DNA from 2 places in the Paenibacillus sp. RS8 genome. Region 2 is predicted to be linked to the other one. Evidence: riboswitches for the same ligand, from Rfam matches in the RefSeq annotation. Region 2 holds a riboswitch; the other holds the start of a gene.

Region 1 (4,004 bases), 490 kb from region 2:
CGGACACGAATGACCGCGCAGAAACTAGAGGTCTTCTATGAGACAAAGAGACCGGCGAAAGCGGCGTGTAGAGACTCGGGAAAGCCGCGACCGCTGGATGATTACTTATGCTGATCTAATTACACTTTTGCTTATATTTTTCGTTATATTGTATGCGATGAGCAGCCTGGACACGGACAAATATAATATTGTGACGGGCTCGTTATCCGAGACCTTCAAGTCTGGAAGCACTGTTCTTGACGGTGGGAATGGCATTTTAGATGCCGGGAAGACAACTGAGAGCAGACAGAACAGTGTGGACGGGAATGGTGGGAACGCAGCTGCAACTGCGAGACCGAATGATGGATCTGCTGAACAAACGGAGAACGAAGCACCTTCGGCACGTGAGCTGGCATTTCGAGAACAAGAGGCAAAGCTTGCTGAATTAATGGGTGTGATCACCCAATATGTCGAGGCAAATAATCTCGGAGAACAAATATTTGTTGCTGACAAACCACAAGGGATAGAAATCACCCTCAGTGACCGTTTTCTCTTTGATGCGGGTAAAGCTAATTTGAAATCTCCAGCCTTTCCTGCCCTTCAGCAGTTGTCTGGTTTATTCAAAGACATCGGCGCAAAGATTAGCATTGAGGGACATACCGATAATACGCCAGTATCTTCGGCTTCGAACTATAACGACAACTGGGAGCTATCAGGTGCTCGTGCGCTGTCAGTGCTGCGCTTTTTCTTAGATCATGAAGGGTTGAATCCCGACAATTTTCAATACGCGGGTTATGCTGATACCCAGCCCACAGCGGAAAACATATCAGCAGCAGGTAAGCAAAAGAACCGCCGTGTAGAGATCATTGTGCTGCGGCAGCTTCAAGAAGGTGAGTAAGTTTAGAACTAATCAATTATTGATAATTAAGCGTTAAAAATTGCAGCATAATAACAATTCAGAAACTGCTTAAAAATACTACCATAATAGAACCGCCACACTAATTACGGAAAACCTCCCTAATTATTTACTTATTATCTTATTCAGGCGCGTAATTAGGGAATTCCTCCCCGATTATTACTCTTTTTCGTCGGAAATAGTGGTTTTACCGAGATTTTTAAGGAGGAATTCCCTAAAAATCATATTTCCGTGCTAAAAACGTCTAAAATCAGGGAGGTTTTCCCTCATTTCATATCAGTAAATTTGATTCCAAGAAAAGTCCCACAATTTTCAACAGAATCGACGATCTAACGCAAAGTTATCCGATGCTCCCATAAGAAACACCAAACAGCAAGTCCCCAAATCACAGAAACTTGCTGCTACAAAAATCACACGCGATGAAATTAATATACAGTAAAAAACCTTAATTACTCTCCTACCAATGCTCGGTATCCGGCTGCATCAAGCAAACCTTTTACAGCATCAGCATACTCTCCGTCTACTTCAATTTCAAAGATCCAACCTTCGCCATACGGCTTATCATTGATCAGCTCTGGACTTGCTTCTAATCCGTCATTAATCTTGGTAACCGTCCCAGAGACGGGTGAATACAATTCCGATACAGTCTTAACGGATTCGATACTACCTACGCTGTCACCGGCTGAAATGGCCGAGCCCACTTCTGGAAATTCCACAAATACGATATCGCCTAACAAATGCTGAGCATGATCCGTAATCCCAACACGTACTACGCGTCCTTCCACTTGCTGTGCCCACTCATGCTCTTCGCTGTAAAGAAGGTTATCTAAAACTTCACTCATTTCAAGCCGCCTCATTTCCAAATTGGAATTCTAAATTTAGTTATAGCCTAAGTGATCCCAGAGCATAATGTCAATATTACTAACAGTAAAATAAATTTGTCGTTTTTTTGACTTTTTCTTGTTGACAGCGCCCTCCTATACCCGTTTAATGGAGACATACAAGAAGAAACGACGTTGTCGTCTTTTTATAGACGATAACCGTTTCTCGAAGAAATATAAGGATAATGTATAATGTGAAACATATACTTTCTTATATTTGAAACAAATACAGTTGCGGATGATGGCATAGGGAGAGACTGTCTCACTTGAAGACGGCGCCGAAGGAGTAAACCCTAACAGGGTGAATCTCTCAGGCAAAAGGACCTTTGTCGGACGTATCTCTGGAGAGCATCAGACGCAGGGCGAAGGTGCGTCAGGTCACCAACGGGGAAACTTGCAGGTTAGTTACGCAGGGTAACTCTCAGGTACAAAGGACAGAGCAGAAAGCGATTAGTGCATTTATGCATGATTGCTTCTGCCTGTCCTTTTTTCGTATGTAATCAGATCAAGGGGAGTGACGACATGGATGCTTTGAAAAGAACGCCTTTTTATGATCTCTATTCCGCTTATGCGGAGTCCAGATGCATTGATTTTGGCGGCTGGGAGCTGCCAGTACAATTTACAGGTATCGTGAAGGAGCATGAAGCCGTTCGCCAGCAGGCTGGACTGTTCGATGTATCGCATATGGGTGAATTCATGGTGATCGGGAGCGGTGCAGAAGCCTTTTTGCAAAAGATGACGACTAACGATATCAGCCGCCTCACCGATGGTGCGGCACAATATACGCTGCTCTGTTATCCAAACGGCGGAGTTGTAGACGATTTACTCGTGTATCGACTAAGCGAGGGTCGTTATATGCTCGTCGTTAATGCCTCCAACATCGATAAGGACTTTCAGTGGCTACAGGAGCATCTGACCTCTGAATTCGGTGAAGTCACACTCACTAATGTCTCCGACGAGACGCTTTTACTTGCCTTGCAAGGTCCGCTGGCAGAGACTATACTCGCGAAAGTTACTGATGCTCCTATCTCAGCCCTCAAGCCTTTCCACTTCATCGAACACGCTACCGTCTGCGGTGTAGAAGTATTGATCTCCCGTACAGGTTATACCGGTGAAGATGGCTTCGAAATCTACGCTTCGCTGGATGGTGCAGGAGCATTATGGAACGGGCTTCTTGCTGCGGGTGCTCCTCATGGATTAACACCTGCTGGCCTGGGCGCACGGGATACCCTGCGTTTTGAAGCGAAATTGCCGCTGTACGGTCAAGAACTGTCAGCTGATATCACGCCGCTTGAAGCAGGATTGCAGTTCTTCGTGAAACTAGACAAAGCAGACTTCATCGGTCGTGATGCGTTAGTGCAGCAAAAAGAAGCCGGTCTTCCCCGCCGCCTTGTCGGCCTGGAAATGATTGATCGAGGTATTCCGCGCTCCCATTACCCCGTCTATGCAGACGGCGTTAAAATCGGAGAGGTCACAACCGGAACACAATCGCCAACGTTGAAGCGTAACTTGGGATTGGCTCTGCTTGATACAGCTTATAGTGAAATAGGCACAGAGGTTTACGTAGAGATCCGCGGCAAACAGCTTAAGGCTGTCGTGATTAAGGCCCCTTTTTACAAGTATAAACGTCTTTAGCGTCCATATAAGGACGGTGAGCTTTTAAGCGAGAAATAGAAGGATAAAGTATAGCCTGAAAATTGTACTTTCTTATATTTTAAAAAAAGCCAAGGAGTGAAACCTTAATGAAGCACCGTTATCTGCCCATGACTGCACAGGACCGCGAAGAGATGATGGAAGCCGTCGGGATTCAGTCCATAGATGAGCTGTTCTCCGATATTCCTGAAGCCGTCCGTTATCAAGGCACTATGCCGATGTCTGAACCACTCGATGAATACGCCCTGCTTCGTCACATGAAAGGTCTGGCTGACCAAAATGCCGACTTTGATTCTCACGCCAGCTTCCTCGGCGCCGGATTATATGACCATCACATCCCTGTGGTGATCAACCATGTCGTTTCCCGTTCTGAATTCTACACTGCCTACACTCCTTATCAACCGGAGATCAGCCAAGGTGAGCTGCAAGCGATCTTCGAATTCCAATCCTATATTTGTGAACTAACCGGTATGAAAGTAGCTAATGCCAGTATGTATGATGGCGCAACCGCATTATCCGAAGCAGCAGTCCTCGCAGCTGGTGCTACCAAACGCAAAAAAATAATCGTCTCCCGC
Region 2 (4,004 bases):
TACGTGTCTCAATAATGGTTTTGATTTTTCCTTCTGCAGCGAATTGCAATGTTTCTTGCAAATCTTTGCGAGTGCCGACAATCGAACCGACTACCTTTGTACCGTTTAATACCGTATCAAAGATCGGAACATCCATGGATTCAGGGGGCAGCCCAACCATGACGCAGGTACCGCCGCGACGAATGGCCCGGTAGGCTTGGTCGAATGCTTTTTTTGCAACCGCCGTACAAACGACACCATGCACTCCGCCGATTTCTTTTTGAATCCAGACTGCCGCATCTTCTTTTAATGCGTTTACGGTTTTGTCTGCGCCAAGCTGTTTGGCAAGCTCCATCTTTTCATCTGAAGTGTCGATGGCCACTACATTCATTCCCATTACTTTTGCATATTGTACACCTAGATGACCCAATCCTCCGACGCCGAAAATGGCTACCCATTCACCTGGCTTTACACCTGATACTTTCAAAGCTTTATAGGTCGTAACGCCAGCGCAAAATAAAGGTGCCGCTTCGATGAAACTTAGATTATCAGGAACCTTCACTACATAATCGGCAGCTGCTACACAATATTCTGCATATCCGCCATTTACGGAATATCCGGAATTTTGCTGATCCAGACAAAGGGTCTCTCTTCCTGTGAGACAATATTCGCAATGACCGCAAGCAGAATACAGCCACGGAATTCCTACTCGGTCCCCTACCTTTAAGTGTGTAACTCCTTCACCTATTTCTTCAATAATCCCAACGCCTTCATGTCCGGGAATAAGAGGGAGTTTCGGTTTGACAGGCCAATCGCCATGAGCAGCATGCAAATCAGTATGACACACTCCGCACGCCTGAATGTGGACAAGAATTTCTTTGTGTCCGGGTTTTGGTTTAGGTACGTCTTGTAGTTCTAACTTTTCTTTAAATTGTTTTACTACAGCGGCTTTCATTAGCATACTCCTTTAGCTTTTTGTTTTTCAAAAAGTAGTATGTTCATGAGGCTTACTTTAAATTCTTGAGACTTTTATCACAGATTAACACTCACATCAGAAGTAATATGTTAGAATATCAGAACAGCTTTACTGCGTTACCGCTTTATCAACTTCATAATTCACGAGCTATGATGGCTAAGGATTACACTTTAGCTGGAGCAGCTTCTGGAGAGACCGGGGAAATTCCGCGGCGCCGAAGGGTTCACAATCTCAGGCAAAAGGACAGAAGAGTACGAATATATATTTGTCATGCTGATCGACATCAGTAGGCAAATATTATTTGATATTCTTACGATCTGGGAGATTGGATGACATCCAATCTCTCTTTTTTTATTCAATTTATTGTACTCACAAGGGGGAACTAGGTATGGCACAACCAGAATTAAAGAGAGAGCTGGCCAATCGGCATGTTCAACTTATTGCTATTGGCGGCACCATCGGTACAGGATTATTCTTGGGATCAGGCAAGGCGATAGAGAAGGCAGGCCCATCTATCATGATCACGTATTTAATCGTGGGTATTGCTGTGTTTTTTGTGATGAGAGCACTGGGAGAGCTCCTATTATCTAAAGCGGGCTATCAATCGTTTACGGATATTGCTGAAGACTACCTTGGATCACGGATCGCATTCATTACCGGTTGGACCTATTGGTTTTGCTGGATCATGACGGCTATGGCTGATGTCATTGCTGTTGGCGTATATGTACAGTACTGGTTTGATATCCCGCAGTGGGTTCCTGCCATCGCCTGTCTAGTCGTGTTATTAGGACTTAACCTATTAACTGTAAAGAGCTTTGGGGAACTCGAATTTTGGTTTGCTTTAATTAAGGTAATTACGATTCTCGCCTTGATTGGTCTTGGGGTCATTTTACTGATCATAGGGTTTAAGACGGATGCAGGATCGGTGACGATACGGAATCTATGGGAGCATGGGGGATTTTTTCCGAACGGCATATCAGGCTTCTTATTCTCTTTTCAAATGGTTGTATTTGCTTATGTCGGTGTGGAGTTGGTGGGTGTGTCAGCAGCGGAAACAGCGGATCCGGAGAAAAATATCCCGTCGGCAATTAATAAAATTCCTTTACGGATTCTATTTTTCTATGTCGGCGCGCTTTTCGTCTTGCTATGCATTAACCCTTGGACGGAGCTTAGTCCGGCAGAGAGTCCTTTTGTAAAAACCTTTACTTTAGTAGGGATTCCAATTGCCGCAGGGATTATTAATTTTGTTGTACTAACCTCAGCGGCTTCCGCTTGTAATAGTGGGATGTTCTCAACAAGCCGAATTCTCTATAATTTGAGTAGAAATAACCAGGCATCACCTCATTTGGGTAAACTAAATAAAAACCATGTACCAGGTAACTCGTTATTCATTTCTACAATTGTTATATCTGTAGGGGCTCTTTTAAGTAAACTTATTCCGGAGCAGGCTTTTGGAATCGTGACAACGATTAGCGCCATTTGTTTTATATGGGTGTGGGGCATTGTGCTCATCTGCCATATTAAGTACAAAAAAAACCGGCCAGATTTACAGGCGAAATCCAAATTCAAAGCACCGTTCACACCGGCTATTAATTATATTGTCTTAACCTTGTTCGCTGGAATACTGATCATTATGCTGTTCGCTGGAGAGACACGCCCGGCTTTATTGTGTACTCCGATCTGGTTTATTTTATTATTCATCCTGTATTCGATTAGAGGTAAGAAGGGGAAAAGTAATTAAGCTAGTGTGAGGCAGACATTAAGTAGCGCTACTAGGGGATGCGGGGCTGAAACCAAAGCTAGTGAGCTGAAAATAGCTATGAGGATAATGCAAAAGGACAGCGAGCAGCTGTCCTTTTGACGTTCCACTTTATGAGTCTATTCTTCGCTAGCTAGGTTTGCTTTCTTTTCAATCGTGATCTTGCTCTTCATAGGCATAAATAATGTTATAACAAATGCGGCAATGGATAATATCATCATGAAGTAATAGGCGTCACTCGCCCCTAGAATGGATGCTAGGGATTTAAGGATTTCAGGAGTAGTAGCGGGATTACTCTGCATCACTGTGGCCGCATGACTTGTTGCCTGCACAGTATAAATTGTAATTACGACAGCAGTACCAATAGCGCCAGCAATTTGACGAACGGTATTGTTCACTGCTGTACCATGCGTACCTAGTTGTTTGGGCAACGCATTTAGTCCGGCTGTATTGAGTGGCATAGTGATAAAGCTTAATCCAATTCGGAGACCAATGGTACGAATCATTAGATACATATAGGTTGTCGATTGAGACAAATCGGTTACCGCCCACATAGATGGAATAATAAAGAGTAAACCAATAATGAATAGCGGCTTGGCACCAAAACGGTCGTATAATTTTCCGGTGACGGGCGACATGAACGCATTTACAAGTGCCCCCGGCAGCAAGAGCAATCCTGCATCAAACGCTGTGAAACCACGGCCATTTTGCAGATAAATAGGCAATAAAATCATATCTGCGTACATCATCATCGTGATCAATACGTTAATAAGAGATGTCATCGTAAAAACTTTATTTTTGAAGACAGACAGGTTTAGCAGTGGATCATCAGACTTGATTTGTCTTATACAGAATGCAGCCGTTACAGCGATCCCAATCCCTAAGGTCAGAATTACTATTGCATCGTCCCAGCCTTTACTGCCTGCACTACTGAAGCCGTATAAGATCAGGCCGAATCCGACGGTTGATAAAAGAACACTTACTACATCAAGCTTCGACTTAGAGGTCTCAGATACATTCACTAAATACTTGAATGCCAACGCTATAACAAGGATGACAAGTGGGATGAGGGCGATAAATAACCAGCGCCAAGAGTGGTATTCGACAACAAATCCCGCAAGAGTCGGCCCTATAGCAGGAGCAAATATCATTGCCAGTCCGAGCAGTCCCATAGCACTGCCACGTTTCTCAACGGGGAAGATGGCGAGCACAACACTCATCATGAGCGGCATTATTATGCCAGCACCCGCAGCTTGGATCATTCGTCCGATTAAGAGTAGACTAAAGCTC

The links. A riboswitch is a leader RNA that binds a small molecule or an ion and turns the genes downstream of it on or off. The one in region 2 is predicted to bind glycine.
Region 1: linked by a shared signal. The riboswitch ahead of gcvT (glycine cleavage system aminomethyltransferase GcvT) and the one ahead of ACDZ28_RS07665 (amino acid permease) in region 2 are both predicted to bind glycine.

What each region holds. Positions count from the first base shown of each region.
Region 1 is NZ_CP168131.1:945,955-949,958, forward strand. Features, by position in the region: gene ACDZ28_RS05575 (flagellar motor protein) at 1-41, shown strand, start outside; gene ACDZ28_RS05580 (flagellar motor protein MotB) at 38-877, shown strand; gene gcvH (glycine cleavage system protein GcvH) at 1,345-1,737, opposite strand; glycine riboswitch at 2,015-2,112, shown strand; gene gcvT (glycine cleavage system aminomethyltransferase GcvT) at 2,299-3,411, shown strand; gene gcvPA (aminomethyl-transferring glycine dehydrogenase subunit GcvPA) at 3,519-4,004, shown strand, end outside.
Region 2 is NZ_CP168131.1:1,435,887-1,439,890, reverse strand. Features, by position in the region: gene adhP (alcohol dehydrogenase AdhP) at 1-934, opposite strand, end outside; glycine riboswitch at 1,132-1,212, shown strand; gene ACDZ28_RS07665 (amino acid permease) at 1,344-2,696, shown strand; gene ACDZ28_RS07660 (DHA2 family efflux MFS transporter permease subunit) at 2,834-4,004, opposite strand, start outside.